3 regions of the Rahnella sp. 1L-D-7-B-C2 genome follow, and region 2 is predicted to be linked to each of the others. Evidence: predicted binding sites of a transcription regulator. Region 2 holds the regulator's gene; each other region holds the start of a gene.
What was found. Region 2 encodes LexA, which represses DNA repair genes until DNA is damaged. Its sites were predicted from a motif close to TNCTGTATGTACATACAGNA; they were not measured.
Positions count from the first base shown of each region.

Region 1: a site for LexA is predicted at 1,713-1,732, ahead of umuD (translesion error-prone DNA polymerase V autoproteolytic subunit). Genes of this name have one in related genera too.
Region 3: a site for LexA is predicted at 4,565-4,584, ahead of umuD (translesion error-prone DNA polymerase V autoproteolytic subunit). Genes of this name have one in related genera too.

Region 1 is NZ_JBXAVQ010000014.1:79,519-86,425, reverse strand. Features, by position in the region: gene AC0Z7K_RS18935 (hypothetical protein) at 1-64, opposite strand, end outside; gene AC0Z7K_RS18930 (plasmid partitioning/stability family protein) at 102-497, opposite strand; gene parM (plasmid segregation protein ParM domain-containing protein) at 516-1,481, opposite strand; gene umuD (translesion error-prone DNA polymerase V autoproteolytic subunit) at 1,751-2,173, shown strand; gene umuC (translesion error-prone DNA polymerase V subunit UmuC) at 2,173-3,447, shown strand; gene AC0Z7K_RS18910 (AAA family ATPase) at 3,948-4,598, shown strand; gene AC0Z7K_RS18905 (ribbon-helix-helix domain-containing protein) at 4,629-4,898, shown strand; gene AC0Z7K_RS18900 (FRG domain-containing protein) at 5,102-5,581, shown strand; one part of gene AC0Z7K_RS18895 (IS3 family transposase) at 5,596-5,881, shown strand; AL1L pseudoknot at 5,874-5,990, shown strand; one part of gene AC0Z7K_RS18895 (IS3 family transposase) at 5,881-6,806, shown strand.
Region 2 is NZ_JBXAVQ010000024.1:23,024-29,930, forward strand. Features, by position in the region: gene dusA (tRNA dihydrouridine(20/20a) synthase DusA) at 1-692, opposite strand, end outside; gene zur (zinc uptake transcriptional repressor Zur) at 930-1,439, shown strand; gene AC0Z7K_RS22360 (CsbD family protein) at 1,616-1,825, opposite strand; gene dinF (MATE family efflux transporter DinF) at 2,018-3,382, opposite strand; gene lexA (transcriptional repressor LexA) at 3,507-4,115, opposite strand; gene AC0Z7K_RS22375 (diacylglycerol kinase) at 4,235-4,603, opposite strand; gene plsB (glycerol-3-phosphate 1-O-acyltransferase PlsB) at 4,744-6,907, shown strand, end outside.
Region 3 is NZ_JBXAVQ010000015.1:72,723-79,629, forward strand. Features, by position in the region: one part of gene AC0Z7K_RS19425 (IS3 family transposase) at 1-684, shown strand, start outside; gene AC0Z7K_RS19430 (ParA family protein) at 1,036-1,671, shown strand; gene AC0Z7K_RS19435 (chaperonin) at 1,747-1,992, shown strand; gene AC0Z7K_RS19440 (hypothetical protein) at 2,093-2,719, shown strand; gene umuC (translesion error-prone DNA polymerase V subunit UmuC) at 2,858-4,123, opposite strand; gene umuD (translesion error-prone DNA polymerase V autoproteolytic subunit) at 4,126-4,551, opposite strand; gene AC0Z7K_RS19455 (plasmid segregation protein ParM) at 4,778-5,734, shown strand; gene AC0Z7K_RS19460 (plasmid partitioning/stability family protein) at 5,741-6,106, shown strand; gene AC0Z7K_RS19465 (DNA methyltransferase) at 6,826-6,907, shown strand, end outside.

The sequences.
Region 1 (6,907 bases), on a different contig from region 2:
TGCGCGCCCTGCCCGTCAGCGTCTCCAGTCCGATTATCCCTTTGCATAACAGCATCAATGACATGGTTCTCTCCACAAATCTTCCGGCACGCCGGAGGGCTTCAGTCTTTTTTCAGCATGCGTTTGAAATTAGTCCGGGCCTGCCCTTCCCCTTCCGTACTGCCGGTGGGTTCCGGGAGCACTGAGGGGGCAGATACCTGGCCAGCGCAGGCGGCAATGACGTCCTGAATGCTGGCCGTCGTGGGCTGCCATCCCGTCGTTTGCTGAATAATACCCACCAGCTGGTCGGCGGTCAGCTGGCCATCGAACAGCATGGACAACAGATAAGGCAGACGCTTATCCAGCTGGTATAACGCGCTTCCGCCGACGATCGCCGCCCGGAAAAAATCACCACGGGTGCGCAGGGGAACTGACTCGATAATCTCCATCGCCCTGGCATCCTGACTGTCGTCTTCAGGGTGCAAATAGACGGTCAGTTTCTTACGTTTGTCGGTCACGGATAGCGCTCCTTGGAATTAAAGTAAAACAAGTTCGCGAACCAGCGCCGTCTGGGGTTCATTGACCACCACAATACGGTCGGGGGCCAGTTTCCAGGCACGGCGCACGGCAGCCTCAATCAGCGACGCCCCGCCACCCACCAGCCAAACCCGGTTCACCTGGCGGTACGCCGACAACTCATTGACCACCCGTTCCCCGAGTCGCTCGATGGACGAACTTATCATGTCCAGCACATAGTCCACTTTTGACTCATCGTTGACAACTGTGGCGGCAAACTCGCGGTCATGCCGTCGCTGTATCAGTTGATCGGCCACAAAGGCGCTGGTGTCGCTGTTGGCCATACGCAGTGCCGTGAGTGTGGCCTGTGTCACCATCGATACGCCGATCGTAGAATTGCCCTGAATGGCACTGACATCTTCAAACTGCCCCACCAGGACACCGGCATCGAGCGTCGTTCCCCCCAGATCAATAACCAGCGAGGTTTCCAGCGCCCCTACCCCTGCACGTTCCAGCGGCGATATCACGGCAGGCAACGATTCCGGCATGACGTCAACGTGTGCGATGGTGAAGGTTTCGCGCTTGTTCAGCGTTACCGGCCGCAGCAGGTTGTCAATTTTACGCTGTATGTTGGCCTCGTTATGCTGACAGTCGCTGGTGTAGAACTCACTGATAGGTAAGGTGACCGTCAGGCTTACCGGCTGTGGCGGCAGGCCACTGGTGAGCAGTGCATGATGTACGGCCAGCAAATTGGTGTCGCCATACTGGTATTCGATGTTGGTGGTATTGATCGCCTGATGGCTGACGCTGTCAAAGGAGTACTTCAGCCCGTCAATTTCATAGTTGTACGTTTCACTGCTGCCGATCCCGGCGACCTTCCACCCCGCTTTAAACGAATTCGGCGAGACAGAGGTACAGATTTCATCGCCGTCCCGCCAGGCCAGTTTTACGTTCGTCGAACCGTCGTCACAACCCATCTTTTTCATGACACACCTTTATATTTACTCAATTAGAGTAAATATAATACCCCAAAAAGGACTAATTGCAATTAATATTACTCATAATGAGTATTATTAAATCATCAAAATAGGGTTTATTTGAGGTGGAATGCCTTTTGTTCAAAGAATGTTCCCACGAATTATTTCCGCCTGAGAAAACAGAGAGCTAGTTAAAAGAAGCCATGCGGCGCTTGCAAGTCTGATTTTTCACAACAATAATACTGTGATTATATACAGTATTATTAAAAGGAGTTGCCATGCTACATATCACTCCCGCCGCCGTTGATCCGGTGAAGGTTTCGTTACCCCTGTTTATTGAACGATGCCCCGCCGGTTTTCCCAGCCCTTGTGCCGACTACGCTGACGCAGAACTGGATCTGAACGATTACTGTATAAAGAAAAAATCCTCCACGTTCTTCGTCCGGGCGATTGGAAATTCGATGACAGATATCGGTTTGCACAGCGGTGACCTGATGGTCGTAGATAAGGCAGAAGAGGCACATCATGGTGACATTGTGATAGCGGAGATAGACGGTGAATTCACGGTAAAGAGACTGTTACTGACACCTCGCCCAGGGCTTCAGGCCATGAACCCTAACTTTCCGACAATCTATCCGGAGGACTTGCAGATTTTTGGAGTCGTGATGGCTTTTGTGCATAAAACCCGGGGCGGTGAATGATGTTTGCCCTGGCGGACGTAAATTCATTTTATGCAAGCTGCGAAGCGGTTCTTAACCCAAAGCTTCGCGGTAAACCATTGATAATATTGAGTAATAATGATGGTTGTTGCGTGGCGCGATCCGCAGCAGCCAAAAAATTAGGCATAAAAATGGGCATGCCGTGGTTTCAGATCCAGCAGATGTCGTTCCCTGAGAAGGTGTACGCGTTCTCCAGCAACTATTCCTTATATCACTCATTTTCTCAACGGGTGATGAGTCATTTAGAGGAACTTTCGCCACGCGTGGAGCAATACAGCGTCGATGAAATGTTTATTGATATCAGAAGCATCGATAACTGCATGGATTTTGAAACCTTTGGCCACCAGCTGCGCGCCCACGTTCTGAAGGGAACTGGCCTGACCATCGGTGTAGGGATGGGACCCGGCAAAGTTTTGGCCAAAGCCGCTCAGTGGGCCTCGAAGGAATGGCCACAATTTAAGGGTGTACTGGCTCTTACGCCGGGTAATCCCCGGCGGACTGAAAAATTGTTATCGCTGATGCCCGTTCAGGAAGTCTGGGGCTGCGGAAGTCGGATTTCAAAAAAGCTAAACCTGATGGGTATTCACACTGCCCTGCAGCTCGCTCGCGCAAATCCCACTTTTATCAGGAAGAACTTTAGCGTTGTCCTGGAAAGGATATGTCGGGAACTGAACGGCGAAAGCTGTATCAGCCTGGAGGAAGCCCCGCCTGCAAAACAGCAAATTATCTGCAGCCGCTCTTTCGGCGAGAGGATCATAACCTATGAGGCGATGCGTCAGGCCGTCTGCCAGTATGCCGAACGGGCAGCGGAAAAGCTCAGGGGTGAACATCAGTACTGCCGGCATATTTCCGTTTTCGTGAAAACATCACCTTTCGCAGTCAACGAAATCTATTACAGCAACGTGGCCACTGAAAAGCTCACCACACCGACACGAGACACCCGCGATATTATTGCGGCCGCAATGAAGGCACTCGATCGTATCTGGGACGATGGCCGCCGGTACGCAAAGGCCGGAATCATGCTCAATGATTTCACACCAAACGGTGTATCACAGTTGGATTTGTTCGATGAAGTTCAGCCCCGACCTGCCAGTGACGCGTTGATGCACGTTCTCGATGGCATCAATAATTCTGGCCTGGGAAAGGTATGGTTTGCGGGACGTGGGATTGCACCCGAATGGCAGATGAAACGTGACATGCTCTCCCCTGCTTACACTACAAGATGGTCGGATTTACCGGTTGCCTCGATTCGTTGACCCTTCTCTATCTGCGTGTAAATTTTAGCGGCAATACGATATTAAATAAAAATCATTATGATTGTTAAATAATGCCTTTTTAATATTTTAATGATATTAAAATAACTTACATACCATTAATCCATCTCAACATTTAAAATCTGGATTGTGCTTCTGCTCTGCCCACCCCACGCAATTCCCACAGCATGGTCGGACGGGAGTTTTATGCTTGGAATACTTTTAAATAGTAATTTCAAAACTAGGGCTATCGAAGAGTCACCTAAGTGGAGAAAAAGTGACTCTGATGCAATAGCAATTGCATCTATCACAGTTAACCAATGCAAAAAATTTCTCTTTATCTAGTTACCAATCATTTACACCTCAAAAACAAATTATATTAATATTAAAATAATATTATTTAATGATAATTATCTGAGAAAATGCTGGTTTAAAAAGATATTTTACTGCTAGTATAAGAACATCATAAGCACAGCATTTTAATATTAAAATGAGGGTAAAAAATGATTCTTACAGTTGGGAATACTAAAGGTGGTGTAGGGAAAACAACACTTGCAGTGAATATTGCTGCCGCCAGAGCCATGCAAGGCCGTGATGTCCTACTTATTGATGCTGACCGGCAGGAGACAGCACAGACGGCGATCAGCATAAGAGCACAAAACGATATCCAACCAGGTATCGCATGCTCGGCTTATGCTGATGGCCCGATTCTGCGCTCACAACTTATGCAGCAAAAAGCAAAGTATGATGATGTGATCATTGATGCTGGCGGCAGGGACTCAACAGCATTGCGTGCAGCACTCGTTTTGACAGATGTCCTTTTAGTTCCCTACCGTCCAGGCAGTTTTGATGTATGGGCTTTGCAGGATATTTCAGACCTAATTACAGAGGCACGTAGTGTGCGTGACGGGTTGAAAGCTTACTCAATCATTAACGTTGCCGATGCAAATCGTAACTCAATAGACAATAGAGAAGCTGCAGCCATCTTTACCGATTACCCGGAGCTTGAGTTTATCCCTGAACATATTGTTGGCCGTAAAGCATTTTCAAATGCTGCTGGTTCAGGCCAATGCGTCTTTGAATATAAGCCACAAGATGCTAAAGCTAATCTGGAACTTACTACCCTCATAAGCATCCTATTTAACAATCAATAAAACATCATATTAATATTAAGGTGATATGAAATGGCAATTACAAAACCACCAAAAAAAACAAATGAAGCCAACGCTAAACTAGATGCTTTCATCGAAGGTGCTCCAGATGGCCAGTCAGCCAAAAAGAAAGGTGTCATTAAAGGGAAAAAACAACAAATCACGTTAACTATCACCCCAGATATCCTTGACCAATTAGACCAGAAAGCAGGAGACCTAGGGCTTTCGCGCGCGGCTCTGATCAACATCGGGATCCGGCATGTACTTAATGAAGGCGCAATGATTGGTGGGAAGAAAGACTAGAGGATATTCTCTATCGTTTCTTTTAACACTTATAATACTATCATTATGATATTAAATTGATTGTTTTTTAGATGCGTAATAATGGTTAAACACGTGCATAAAATGCAGACTTTGTTGTTTGGTGAGATATACACACTCCTAGTAAATTTAGCCAGATTTTGGAAATTATTGATGACCATTCTGGTGACAGACGAAGTGTATACATGTGGAGAGGGCAGGGTGATGTGAGTTGGGCAATACATAGTTCAGCATATCGCCGTCTCTTGAAAGAAAGACGCTGGGAAGAGCCACCTTCTGAGGTGACGATGCGCGATTATGAAAGAGATCTGCTACTTAACGCTTGGCATCAGGGCTATGGCTATGAAAATGGCAGGAAGTTGACTGATTTTGAGTTACTGGCAAAGCTTCAACACCATGGTGCTGCAACTAGGCTGATCGATGTATCAAGAAATATGTTAGTGGCTTTATGGTTCGCTTGCAGATCGCAAACTGACAAAACAGGCATTCTACTGGGATGGCATATAAGTAATATTCTGGGTTTTGAAGGTCGTTCTGAAGAAAGGGGATATAACGAAATTTTTGGGGCAGGGGACACTAAAGGTCTTGATACGGGCTCACATCCTGTTGTCTGGCAACCACCTGTAGTGAACCGCCCCGGTAATCCTGGAGACTACATTCTTTGAGAGAGGTAACCAGGATGACAAAACATAACCGATTTCCCCCTGAAGTTCGTCAACGCGCTATTCGTATGGTTCTGGAAAACCAGAATACCTACAACTCACAATGGGCCGCTATCTGCTCCATTGCCCCTAAGATCGGCTGCACTCCCGAGACATTGCGTATCTGGATCCGTCAGCAGGAGCCCGTTGATGATGAGCAGAATGCGCTGACTGCCAGCGAACGCCAGCGTCTGAAAGAACTGGAGCGGGAAGTCCGCGAGCTGCGCCGCAGCAATGATATTCTGCGTCAGGCTTCAGCGTATTTTGCCCAGGCGGAGCTCGACCGCCACTGGAAAAAATAATGCCGCTTCTGGAAAATCTGAGCGGTGAACACGGGGTCGGGCCAGTCTGTCATGAGCTGGATATTGCTCCGTCAACGTACTACTGGCATCAGCAACGCCGGAAGTGTCCTGAACGACGCAGTAGTCGGGATAAACGCGATGCCGTGCTGATACCTGAGATACAGCGCGTATACGAAGAAAACTACAGCGTTTACGGTGTGCGTAAGGTCTGGCGACAGCTAAAACGTGAAGGTGTCGGCGTTGCCCGCTGCACCATTGAGCGCCTGATGAAAGCCCTGCAGCTACGTGGGGTGACACGCGGCAAAAGTGTCAGAACCACCCGCAGCAACAAAGCCGAAACACCGCAGGATCGGGTGAACCGGCAGTTCGTGGCTGAACGGCCCGATAGTCTTTGGGTGGCCGATTTTACCTACGTCAGCACCTGGCAGGGGTTCGCATATGTGGCCTTCATCATTGATGTGTTCGCCGGTGTTATCGTGGGCTGGCGGGTCTCATCCACGATGGAAACGTCGTTCGTGCTGGATGCACTGGAGCAGGCGCTGTGGGCCAGACGCCCGAGCGGTACCATCCATCACAGCGACAAAGGTTCGCAATATGTGTCACTGGCGTACACGCAACGGCTGCAGGACGCGGAGCTGCTGGCTTCAACAGGCAGCACGGGCGACTCATATGACAATGCGATGGCAGAAAGTATCAACGGGTTGTACAAAGCGGAGGTGATCCACAGGCAAAGCTGGAAAACCCGACAGGATGTTGAGCTGGCTACGCTGAAATGGGTGGACTGGTACAATAATCACCGATTGATGGAACGGACCGGATATATCCCGCCAGTGGAGGCAGAAAAAGCCTATTACGCTTCGCTGAATGACCGGGATGTGGCATCCTGATCACTCAGGCAAAATACTCTCCAGGAAAACCGGAGCGGTTCAGTAGTAACAAAAAGAATTGCAGCTCAAAGCGCTGAATTTTTATACAGCAGAGTTTGTGA
Region 2 (6,907 bases):
TGCAGATGCGTTTTGGCTTCTTCCAGCGTCTTAATCCCACCATTAATCGCCATCGTCAGATGCGGGAAATCACGCTTAAGCTGATAAACGCGTGGGTAATCCAGCGGTGGGATTTCACGGTTTTCTTTCGGGCTCAGACCGGAAAGCCACGCTTTGCGCGCATGAATGATAAACGTATCGCAGCCGCCTTTTTCAGAGACCTGACGGATGAAATCGCACAGGAATTCATAGCTGTCCTGGTCGTCGATGCCGATGCGGGTTTTGACGGTAACAGGAATTGACACCACGTCGCGCATCGCTTTGATGCAATCCGCTACCAGCGACGCCTGTCCCATCAGACAGGCCCCGAACATGCCGTTCTGCACACGATCCGACGGGCAACCAACGTTGAGGTTAATTTCATCATACCCGCGCGCTTCGGCCAGTTTAGCGCAGTGCGCCAGATCGGCCGGATTACTGCCACCGAGCTGAAGCGACACCGGATGCTCTTCCTCACCAAAGCCGAGATAATCCCCTTTACCATGAATGATGGCGCCGGTGGTCACCATTTCAGTGTAAAGCAGCGTCTGGCCAGTCATCAGGCGGTGGAAATGGCGACAGTGACGATCGGTCCAGTCAAGCATCGGCGCAACGGAAAAACGCTGAGCGGAAAACGGGGTGGTTTGGGGTATTTCGTGTTGAGTTTCTGACATCGACCTGACATTCGCTGAAGGAGTTCGTGGCGCTCCCTCCGGCGCACAGGCCAGAGGGAAGGTAGTTGCTGATTATACCACAGAACAAAGATTCGGCATCCGGTGCGGGTTTTAGGAGGCAGAATATGTCACAGCCCGGCGGCGCATAATTCGTCGATTTGGCCGAAGCATGATAAAATCAACAATGGCCACATGATGTGGCTTATCGATCCCAATCTGCGCTCAGAGAACGTTTTTATGACCCTGAATAATCCGGAAAAAGTCCTTTCACAAGCTGAAGAGCTTTGCCAGCAGCGTAATGTTCGCCTTACGCCGCAGCGTCTGGAAGTGCTGCGCCTGATGACGCAACAGCCCGGTGCGATCAGCGCCTATGACTTACTGGATTTGCTGCGCGTCAGCGAACCGCAGGCCAAGCCACCAACGGTCTATCGTGCGCTGGATTTCCTGCTGGAACAGGGGTTTATTCACCGGGTGGAATCCGCTAACAGCTACGTGTTGTGCCATCATTTTGAAGAGCCGAGCCATACGTCAGCGCTGTTTATTTGCGATCGCTGCGGTCTGGTGACGGAAAAAACCACTGACGGTATCGAAGAGCGCCTGGCGAAACTGGCACTGGATTCTGGGTTCGAATTACGTCATTCCGTAGTAGAAGCGCATGGTCTGTGCGGCGAATGCAAAGTCGTTGAGACATGCGAAAGCCACGACCACTGCGATCACGACCACACAATTGTGGTGAAGAAACGCTAAATTTTATATCGCGGGATTTGAATAGCGAGGATGCGGTGCTGTCGGGAGGACTTTACGGCTGACGTACTCAAGATAAAACAGTGGGTACATCCTTGTACCCGTATCCTGAAAGCGTTCCGGGTAGGAGCAGCTTCTACTCAGGATACGTCACTGAAACACGAGGGGGAGTCGCGTTTTTACCAGTGATATTTGTTGCTTGATTCCCAATCCTTGAGCTCTTTCTCGGCCTGATCTTTCTGATAGCCGTAACGCTCCTGAATCTTACCAACCAGCTGATCGCGTTTACCTTCCACTACGGTCAGATCGTCGTCAGTCAGCTTGCCCCATTTTTCTTTTACTTTGCCTTTAAACTGCTTCCAGTTACCGTCGGCTTGGTCCTTATTCATAAAATATCTCCTGTTACCTTAGGGTTTATGGAGCTGCGGGTTACCGCTGCAGCTCGGGCTTAACACTTCTAAGGTTAGTAGAGAATTTGGATTTATCCTGCAAACGAAGGGATAAAACGCGTTATTAGGATTATTCCAAAGCAGGATATAACGACTAACCGCTATATCCTGCCATGTAAAAAAGTCGCCAATTCAGTGTGATGACGAGGAAAACCATGCGTCTCGCTGCCAGTACCGGTGCCATATCCAGCCGAGAGAAACGCCCCGCAGCCCGAGGAAGACGGTCAGCGCCAGCCACAGCGCATGGTTGCCCAAAAGCGGTAATGACAGCAACGTCAGTCCATACCCGAGTGCGGCAATCGCCATGCTGTTGCGCATATCCCGCCCGCGGGTCGCGCCGATAAACATACCATCGAGCAGGTAACACCAGACCGCGACCAGCGGCAGAACAATCTGCCATCCCAGATAACTGTCAGCCAGCTGGCGCAGCTCTGGCAGAGACGTCAGCGCATTAATAATTTGCTCGCCGGTCAGGGCATACAACAGCGCAAACGCCAGTGCCACCAGACCCGCCTGCCGACAGGCTGCGCGCCATACCTTCAGCAGTTTTTCACGGTTACGGGCACCAAACGCCTCACCGGAATGGGCTTCAATCGCGTAAGCAAAGCCATCGAGCGCAAAAGCTGTAAAGGTCAGAAGATTCATCAGAACGGCATTCACCGCAACAATATGGCTGCCGAGCCGCGCCCCGAGAATAGTCAGCGAGGCGAAACAGAGCTGGAGTAGTAACGAACGCAGCATAATGTCACGGTTGAGACTCAGCAACCGGTGCAAGTCGCCGCGCCACGATGAGGTCAGCAGCGGGAAAGTGATCCCCCAGCGCTTCATCACACGCCAGACAAAACACAGCCCGATGAACAGCGTGAAATACTCCGAACAGGCAGTTGCCGTCGCTGCGCCCTGTACATTCCAGCCGAGCCCTATCACCAGCCACAGATCCAGCACGATGTTAAGCAGGTTACCGGCAATCAGTAAAATCACCGGCCCGCGCACGTATTGAATTCCGAGGAGCCAGCCCAGGATCACCAGATTTGCCAGAGAAGCGGGCGCGCTAATCCAACGGATTTCAATAAACAGCCGCGCCTGTTCCAGCACCGACTGACTGCCGCCAACAATGTAAAAAGCCCCTTCCATCAGCGGATGACGGAACAATAAAATCACCACACCCGCCAGCACAGCCAGAAGAAAAGGCTGCACAAAAGCGCGCGCCAGCAGGACTTTATCTTTCGCGCCGAGCGCCTGCGCGGTCATACCGGTGGTACTCATGCGCAGGAACAGCAGCATCATGAACAGGAAGGTGGTGATCATCGAACCCACCGCGACGCCGCCGAGATAATCCGGGCTGTCGAGATGACCGATCACTGCCGTATCCACCAGTCCCAGCAAAGGCACAGTGATATTAGAAAAGATCATTGGCAGCGCGAGCATCCAGAGGGCTTTATCGGTCGGGCTCAGAAAAGTGTGTTGAAACTTTTGCAGAAGGGATTGATGTTGCATAGAGAATCTCATGCCGGAGGTTCAGGATATGCCTAAAATGAAATCGCCCCGTGAGGGGCGATGATGCGAAATTCGTGTGACTTAGTTCAGGGGAAAGCGCAGAAATCGCATTTTCGTTGACTGATTAGATCCAGTCGCCGTTGCGAATAACACCAACCGCTAAGCCTTCAATGCTGAAGTTTTGCTCACGCAGATCCACCACAATCGGCTGGAACTCGCTGTTTTCAGGCAGTAACTGCACCACGTTGCCTTGTTTCTTCAGGCGTTTTACCGTGACTTCATCATCGATACGGGCGACGACAACCTGGCCATTACGCACGTCCTGCGTTTTATGCACGGCCAGAAGATCACCATCAAGAATCCCAATATCGCGCATCGACATACCGCTAACGCGCAGCAGGAAATCCGCGCTCGGTTTAAACATCGCGGGATCTACCTGATAGTGTCCTTCGATATGTTGCTGAGCCAGCAGAGGTTCACCGGCGGCTACACGGCCAATGAGCGGTAAACCTTCTTCTTCTTCCATCAGCAGACGGATACCGCGCGAAGCCCCGGAGACAATCTCAATGACGCCTTTACGCGCCAGAGCTTTCAGGTGTTCTTCCGCAGCATTCGGGGAACGGAACCCAAGACGAGCGGCAATCTCCGCGCGGGTTGGTGGCATACCCGTAGTGGAGATATGATCGCGAATCAGGTCATAGACCTCTTGTTGTCTGGTCGTTAAAGCTTTCATTCCGCCCCCTGGTTGTTTATACAGTCTAGCTGTGAGTATATACAGCTATACGGGCAATGAAAACCTAAGATTGAATAAAAACAGTGCATAAGCGCGATTCCTGGAATACAGATTCCAAATCAGAACCATCGCGGCCAAAAGATGCTGACCCAGACAAAAATCGCCAATATGATGGTCAACAGTACAGCAGCCGACCCGATGTCTTTGGCACGTCCTGAGAGCACGTGAAACTCAGGCCCGATGCGGTCGATTGCGCATTCCACGGCGCTGTTGAGCAATTCCACCACGCAAACCAGGACCACCGAGCCGATTAGCAGGATGCGTTCGATGCTGCTCACATCGAACCAGAATGAGAGCAAAATTAAGGGGATAGCCGCACTGGCTTCCTGACGGAAAGCCGCTTCATTTTGCCATGCCGCTTTCAGCCCTTTCCATGAATATCCGGCTGCTTTATAAATTCGGGTAAATCCAGTGACTTGGTTCGCCATTCTGTTACTGATCCTTGAGGGGTAGTCCTTCGGGTGTTTGATGCATTTTAGCGGTTTAATGGTCTCTCATCACCACAGATCTCATTTGAGCTTTCTGGTATCCTTGCGGCGAAATGGCTAACAAGAGGCTTCACGTTTTTATGTCAGGTTGGCGTAGACTTTATTACACATTATTGAATTTACCGCTTTCATTGCTGGTAAAGAGCAAAGTCATACCTACAGATCCGGTGACCGAGTTGCACTTAGACCCGACGCGCCCGATCCTGTACGTATTACCTTATAACTCCAAAGCAGATTTGCTGACCCTGCGTGCGCAGTGTCTTGCCCAGAATTTGCCCGATCCGCTGATTCCGCTGGATATCGACGGCACACTGCTGCCAAGCCATGTGTTTATCGCTGAAGGCCCGCGCGTGTTTTCGTATTACACGCCGAAGCAGGAATCCGTAAAGCTGTTCCACGACTATCTGGATCTGCACCGTAATAATCCGGATTTAGACATTCAGATGTTGCCCGTCTCGGTGATGTTCGGACGTGCACCGGGCCGTGAAGGTCAGGATACGCCGCATCTGCGCGTGCTGAACGGCATTCAGAAATTCTTCGCCGTGTTGTGGCTAGGCCGCGACAGTTTTGTCCGCTTCTCTAATACGGTGTCGTTGCGCTACATGGCGACCGAGCACGGTACGGATAAAACCATCGCGCAAAAGCTCGCCCGCGTGGCGCGAATGCACTTCTCTCGCCTGCGTTTGGCAGCAGTCGGCCCGCGCCTGCCTGCCCGTCAGGATTTATTCAATAAGCTGCTGGCCTCGAAAGCCATTGAAAAAGCCATTGAAGATGAAGCGCGCAGCAAAAAGATTTCACACGAAAAGGCCCAGCAAAACGCTATCGCGCTGATGGAAGAGATTGCCGCGAACTTCTCTTATGAAGCCGTGCGCCTTTCCGACCGCGTACTGAGCTGGACGTGGAACCGCCTGTATAAAGGCATCAACGTGAATAACGCCGAGCGCGTGCGCCAGTTAGCGCAGGACGGTCAGGAAATCGTGTATGTGCCCTGCCACCGCAGCCACATGGATTATCTGCTGCTGTCTTACGTGCTCTATCATCAGGGGTTGGTGCCACCACACATTGCAGCCGGTATCAATCTGAATTTCTGGCCAGCCGGCCCGATTTTCCGCCGTCTGGGTGCGTTCTTTATCCGTCGTACCTTTAAAGGCAATAAACTTTACTCGACCGTGTTCCGCGAATATCTGGGCGAGCTGTTCAGCCGGGGTTATTCGGTGGAATACTTTGTCGAAGGGGGCCGCTCGCGAACCGGGCGTCTGCTGGAGCCAAAAACCGGCACGCTGGCGATGACGATTCAGGCCATGCTGCGCGGCGGTTCCCGCCCTATTACGCTGGTGCCGATTTACATCGGTTACGAACACGTGATGGAAGTGGGAACTTACGCGAAAGAGTTACGCGGCGCGACCAAAGAGAAAGAGAGCCTGACTCAAATGCTCAACGGACTGCGTAAGCTGCGCAACCTCGGTCAGGGCTATGTGAACTTCGGTGAACCTCTGCATCTGACCACCTATCTGAACCAAAACGTGCCAACGTGGCGTGAGGCGATCGACCCTATCGAAGCCCAGCGCCCGAGCTGGCTGACGCCGACGGTGCAGGATCTGGCTGAGCAGATTATGGTGCGCATCAACAATTCAGCGGCTGCCAACGCCATGAACCTGTGCTGTACCGCGCTGCTGGCGTCCCGTCAGCGCTCACTGACCCGCGAACAGTTGACTGAGCAGATTGATTGCTACCTGCAGCTGCTGCGCAATGTGCCGTACAATGCTGATTCAACGGTGCCCGATCTGACCGCCGATCAGTTACTTGATCACGCGCTGAACATGAACAAGTTCCAGGTCGAAAAAGATAATATCGGTGACATTATCGTTCTGCCGCGCGAGCAAGCCGTACTGATGACGTACTACCGCAACAACATCCATCATATGCTGGTGTTACCATCGCTGATTTCAAGCATCGTGATGCACCACCGTCTGGTCACCCGCGAGGAGTTGCTGCGTCAGGTTGAACTGATTTATCCGATGCTGAAAGCCGAACTGTTCATGCATTTCGATAAAACCGATCTGCCACAGGTGCTGGATGTTCTGACGCTGGAACTGGCGCGTCAGCAGATTATTCATCTGGAAGATGATGAGTTATCGCTGAACCCGGCACGTATCCGCACGCTGCAACTGCTGGCTGCCGGTGTACGTGAAACATTGCAACGCTACGCGATCACCTTCTCCTTGCTCACAACCAATCCAAGCA
Region 3 (6,907 bases), on a different contig from region 2:
GCCGATATGGTCAGCGCAAAAGGTGTTCCGTTGAGTCGCTGGCGGGTCAGTAAGATAATGAAAGAGCTGAATATTGTGAGTTGCCAGCAACCGGATCATCGCTACAAAAAAGCCACAAAAGAGCATGTGGATATCCCTAATCATCTGGATCGCCAGTTTGCAGTAACGGAACCTAATCAGACCTGGTGCGGCGACGTGACCTACATCTGGACGGGCAAACGCTGGGCTTATCTGGCGGTTGTTCTGGATTTATTTTCCCGCAAGCCAATAGGCTGGGCGATGTCGTTTTCTCCGGACTCAGGTCTGACAGGAAAAGCATTAACGATGGCCTGGGAAGCCAGGGGGAAACCGGCTGACGTTATGTATCATTCTGACCAGGGAAGTCACTATACCAGCAGGGAATTCAGACGGTTACTGTGGCGTTATCGTATAAAGCAAAGCATGAGTCGCCGTGGAAACTGCTGGGACAACAGCCCAATGGAACGATTTTTTCGCAGCCTGAAATCAGAATGGGTACCGAACTGTGGATACGCTAATTTTAGCGAAGCAAATAGATCAATAACAAATTACATCATTGGTTATTACAGCCAGCTCAGACCCCACCAATATAACGGTGGCTTAACACCCAATGAGTCAGAGCGATTGTTCTGGAAAAACTCTAAAACTGTGGCCAGTTTTTGTTGACCACTTCACTATGTCCAGCAATTCACTATGACTCTGCGAAGAAAAGAGAGTAACTCCATCATTAACTTGGTTCTATTTACCACTCGCTCCAGCCGTTCGCACGAACAAGTATTCTTCCTGTACTCCAACGTTGCTTAGGCATCTTGCTAGGCGCTGCTTCAGGGTTTTAGGCCCCAACATTGCTCTGAGAATTTTTATGTTGTTCAAATCGCCCACACATAACGCTCACCGTTATCGCTTGATTTGAATATCCAATGAGTATTTATTGGATATCTTTTTCATATCATTTGTAATTTAAGAATGTGCATTGTATATTTAATGAATATTCAATGAGTATCTGGAGAAATCACAATGAGTATTGTTGTTATTGCCCATAATAAAGGTGGTGTTGGTAAGACAACTTCTGCCATGAACCTGATTGGTGAAATGAAGCCTGACTTGATCATCGACCTGGATGTTCATGAAAGTCTCAGCGTCATAAACAAAATGAGACCTGACGATAAAATGCTTCCTGTCATTGTATGCAAGGATAAAAAAAATCTGTTGAAAGCAATGAGTGAAGCTGATGATAAAGGCCAGAATATCTTCATTGACTGCGGTGGATTTGATTCTGATTTAACTCAGACGGCTATAAGTCTGGCAGACCTTTTGATAGTTCCAGCCAATGACACGATCACTGAACGTATTGGACTTTTAAGTTTTGATTCATTATTGGCTAAATTGAGCAAAAGCCTTAATAAACAGTTAGACGCAAGGCTGCTTCTTTGCAAGGTTCACCCGAGTCGTAAGAACTTCGAAAAGATCGATGAGTTGCTCGAGAATACACATCACCTGAAACGTCTATCAAACGTAATTTCCTACAGAGCAGGATATACAGAATCTCTTGAGTACGGCCTTGGTGTGACTGAGTCTGTCTCTACGCGCTCCAGCCCAGCGGGTAAAGAGTTGACCTTGCTTGCCAATGAAATTAAATCACTTTTATCTTAATTAATACTCTTTGTATATACATTGAATATTTAAAAGATGTACTTTGAATTTACTATAAATATACGGGTGTAAAGCATGTCCAAACTTCCAAAACGTAATCTTTACGATGTTGCCAACAAAGTCGGCAACGATGCACCTTTAAAATCCACTGCTTCCAGTACAGCAGAAGGTTATAAAGCAAAATCTCTAAGATCCGTACCGATTGCGTTCTTTGAGGCTCATGAGAGACTCAGGAAAGAAGGTAAGACTACTTTGGATATGAGTAGCTATATCATTGAAGCTTTGCGAGAGAAGCTTAAAACCGACGGTGCTATAGATTAATACTGAAATCTTTGGATATTTAATGGATATATATTGTATATCTAAATGATATTTGTTGTATGTCTTTTAGTTTTCTAGATTTTCCTTAAGGACTTAATAAATGAAACAGGTAGAAGTGAACTACTCATTAAATGAGCTTTTAGAACTGCAGAAATCATTTCTTGAAATGCAGGATTTAAAGACTGAATTGGATACTCGAAAAAAAGAGAATGAGTCCAAAAGAAACCCGATTATCAATGAATTACGTGAGATGGCGATTGCGGGAATACAGACAGGTTTAGAGAATGTTTTTGGGGGGAAATTCGAGCCTGCCAGTGATTCAGAGAATGTTTTAAATGTGGGTTTGATTGACGTTGCAATCACCTTCAATGAAGAAAGTAATAAAAGTATAAAAATTGATTGCAAACACAAACTATCCTCCCAGACTAAGTCATTAACTGCTGCGCTAGTTGTTTCAGATAAAAGAACTTTCAGGAGCGATGTGAATATCGATGTTCGGGTTTTTGAAAACGCGGCTTTCGAAAAATGCCATGAGGAGATGAAAAGAAGAATTGCGAGTCTCCGTGAATCCGTGGATGCAGAAGAGTATGTGGAACCCAAGATCCTTAGGTATACGTTAAACGAAAACGTACAAATGCCTGAACGGCACTCTGCAGAAGATATCCCAGAATTAGTGGCGAAAATCCTTGAGATAGGGTTTAGAGGAACGACTATGGTAGGTCATTAAATGTTCTAAGGTAGCGGCTAAGGCGAAATTATCTGATCATTATTAATTTACTTCCCAGTCATATTCATAAGATATCTAATGGGTATCTTCTAGATACCTATTGGATATTCTTTGAATATCTAGTTGATATTTATACGACTAAGCTATTTTTGCTCTAGGTAAGTCATCCCACCTGGTGGTATACGCTGGAGAAAGCATCTCACGCTTCATTTGCCAAGACTGTTCGATACCTTGTCCAGCAAACCACACCTTTCCTAAACTTCCCTGATTGATTTTATCTACGACCTTCATTAGCGCCTCGCTGCCAGCGCGAGGGGCGTGATCATCGAAAAGTGATAGCTGAGCTACGCGGGTAGGGGAGAAGTCATTGAGCATTATCCCTGCTTTGGCATAGCGAAAACCCGGCTGCCAGATGCGGTCGACGACGCTCTGAGCTGCAGCGATAATATCGCGCGTATCTTGAGTCGCAGTAACCAGCTGCTGCGAACCTGAAAGACTTGCTTGCGGATCATTGGCAAAAGGTGATGTTCGCATAAAAACGGAGATATGCCGGCAGAACTGCTTTTCCAGCCGCAACTTTTCAGCTGCTCGCGTTGCATACTGGCATACGGCCTGACGCATAGCCTGTTCGTCTGTTACGCGTTGGCTAAAACTCCTGCTGCAGATGATTTGCTGTTTGGTAGGGACGTTTTCCTCAAGGGAAATACACTGCTCGCCGCGCAGCTCCCGGACAGTGCGCTCAAGAACTACGTGGAAGTTTTTCCTGATAAAGCGAATATCAGCATCGGCCAGCTGTAAAGCCGTCTTGATCCCCATTAGATTCAGCCGTTTTCCTATTCTGCGACCGACACCCCAGATTTCTTCCACGGGCTGTAAAGACAGCAGTTTGCGGATCCTTGCATCCTCCGTGAGTGCGACAACGCCATGAGTCGCTGGATATGCCTTGCTTGCCCACTGGCAACTTTTTGCTAAGGTTTTGGTTTTCGATATGCCAACGCCTACGGTCAGGCCAGTATGCTTTTTTACCTTATCTCTGATCTGGTGGCCATATTCTTCAAAAGGTGTGACGGCATCGATGCCAGTTACGTCAAGCCAGCTTTCATCGATGCTGTAAACTTCTGAATTCAAAGCCATAGAATCTAAAATGGTATGCACTCTGGCTGACAGGTCCGCATATAGCGCGTAGTTAGACGAAAACAGCACGATCCCGTGCTGTTTTATCAGTGGCTTAATTTGAAAATATGGCATGCCCATTTTAATGCCTAATTTCTTAAGTTCTTGATTTCTAGCGATAATGCACCCGTCGTTGTTACTCAGGACGCCAACAGGTCTGCCTCTCAAATGTGGAGCGAATAAAATTTCACAGGAGGCATAAAAACTATTGCAGTCACAGAGTGCAAACATGGTTAACCCCGGGTTCCATGAATGACGTACATCACAACACCAAATATCTCTAAATCATCCGGTTCAACAAACAACGTACGATATTCCGGGTTCATAGGTTCCAGGCATAAGCGCGGATGTGTGCAGAGCCGTTTAACCGTAAATTCACCTCCCACAGCGGCGACGACGATATCGCCGTGCCTTGCTGTCTCCGCTCGGTCTACAACCAGCAAGTCGTTATCACTTATCCCTGCCAGAACCATAGATGCCCCCTCCGCGCGTATCATGAAAGTCGCAGAAGGGTGTCTGATGCAATAATCGTTTAAATTCAACGACTTTTCGACGTAGTCACTTGCAGGACTGGGGAATCCGCAGGGTACTCTATCCATAAATAAGGGTAGCAGTACGGCTTTGCCAGATACATCGGGGGTGAAGATTTCAACGCGCATGAGAGTGTCCGTATACTGTGTTTATATACAGTATATGGCGATCGTTCTTGAGTAGTAAAGCAAGTACTAAAAAATTACAAATGCTTAGGAATGTCTATAGTTCTCTTTATTTTCTCATATAATTCTCAAAAATATCTCATTAGGGTTGTGTTGTTGAGATTCCAGGCGTAATATTCCCATTGTTATCTCTTATTTATCTCAATTAATTCTCAAAGAAGGGTGTGAAATGAAAATCTTCGTTGACGACGGCTCTACCAATATCAAAGTCATGTGGCAGGAAGGCGATGAAAAATTCCGCTTTTTGAGTCCAAACAGCTTTAAACGCGAATGGGTTGTGCCTTTCGGGGACCGCCCTGTGTTCAACTACACAATGAACGGAGAACACTACTCGTTTGACCCGATCAGTCCTGATGCAGTTAAAACCACCAACGTGGCTTACCAGTACAGCGATGTAAATGTTGTAGCTGTTCACCATGCGTTGCTGCAGACAGGATTGGCTGCACAAGAAGTTGATATTGTTGTTTCTCTTCCACTTGCGGAATACTTCGACATAAATAACCAGCCCAACAGAGTGAATATTCAGCGTAAAAAAGACAACTTGTTGCGACCGATCACCCTTAACGGGCACGATGTCTTCACTATTCGCAGTGTTGAAGTGATGCCTGAGTCTATTCCTGCTGGATTTGATATTGCGAGCATGCTGAATCCACTGGATTCACTTCTGATTGTGGATCTAGGGGGCACGACATTGGATATTTCGCAGGTAAGGGGACAGATGTCAGGTATCTCACGAATTTTTGGAGATTCACGGCTAGGTGTTTCGCTAATGACTGAGGCGGTGAAATCGGCTCTGAACGTAGCGAGAACACAGGGGAGCAGCTATTTGGCAGACGATATCATCATCCACCGTAATGACGATCTGTACCTTAAAAGTCGTGTAAACGATGCAGATAAAGTGGCTTTGGTCAAAGATGCCCTATGGGAATCTGAAGCGAAGTTAACTAACCGAGTGCTGGAGGCAGTCAGTTCATTCGAAGGGTACAGTCATGTTATGGTTATCGGCGGCGGCGCTGAGATCATTGCAGAGGCTATAAAACGCCACTGTGGCGTTCGTGAAGAACGTTTTTTTAAAACAACAGACTCACAATTTGACCTGGTCACAGGCATGTTTTCAATCGGATAACCTAACATGGATAATCGCCGCAAAATTCAATTTTACCTGTCTCCTGATAAGCTCGAGGCTGATAAGTACGTCTGCGATCAATTGGATAGTATCCCGCAGGGTGACAGGGGCCGGATCCAACGCGCGGCGATGCTGGCAGGTTTTGCCTTGCAGAAAGTAGAAGGGCGTATCCCGTTCCTCCTTTCCGAGTTGCTTAATGATAAAACCAGCAGGGAAGAAGTTATTCAGATCCTCAGGATGTTGCTTCCATCAGACTTAGTGTCTGAGCTGCAGACAGAAGGTAAGAAAGAAATCTCTCGAGGACAGGGGCAAGGAGAAGGGGCTATGGAAAATACAGAGGCTACGCGAAATAACGCGAAGAAGATGTTTTAAGCATCTCAGCTTGACTTAAAGCCGGTGCCGCGCCGGTTTTTTATTGAGGAATAAATATGTGGAAAACTATTATCGGCACCCTGTCGAGATTGACCAGGATAGATCGCCTTTCAGCTGAACAACGGAAAGTTGTGGGGCGGAGATGTGTCCTTGGAAGTTTAGTGTTTGTTGTTATACCTATGAACGTCGAGCTAAACGGGCTATTAAAGGCTCTCTTTCATGTACTGTTTGCGCTAATGATGTGTGTGGGTGCCACGTTAGCTTTCGATGAAAAACCCAAACCCTAGCTTCACTACTACTGTAAGAGAAAGGGATATTTAAGTTAACTATCCCGTTTCTACTCCGCTTCAAGTCTTTTCATTCTTAATACTCTTAATGCAGGGTCACCTTTTGGTGAACGCTACTGCCTTAGGATGTCGCCTTGCTCCGTATCTATGGGCACCTGCCGGTGCCGCTGTCATTTAAACACATCATGTTTCATTGCCTTTTTGCCTGAAAATTTAGCGCCGACCCCGTGCCCGCACTGTAGCCGGGCCGCTTCGCATGCAAGTGTACGCTACGCCGTCCTCGTCACCCGTTTCCCTCCGTTCACGGTGCATTCAGCCCGCTCACGTCACGACTGCGGCTTCCTCTGACGCACGTTGCCTGCTCCGCTTTGCGCCCGTCTGTCGTGGGGGCACGGCGCCGGCCGGTCCCGGCATTCCATGTGGAGTAACGCTATGTCCCGATTTATTCAGGGTGATTGTGAGCAGGTTATGTCTGGTTTTCCGGCTAATGCGGTGGATTTTATTTTGACGGATC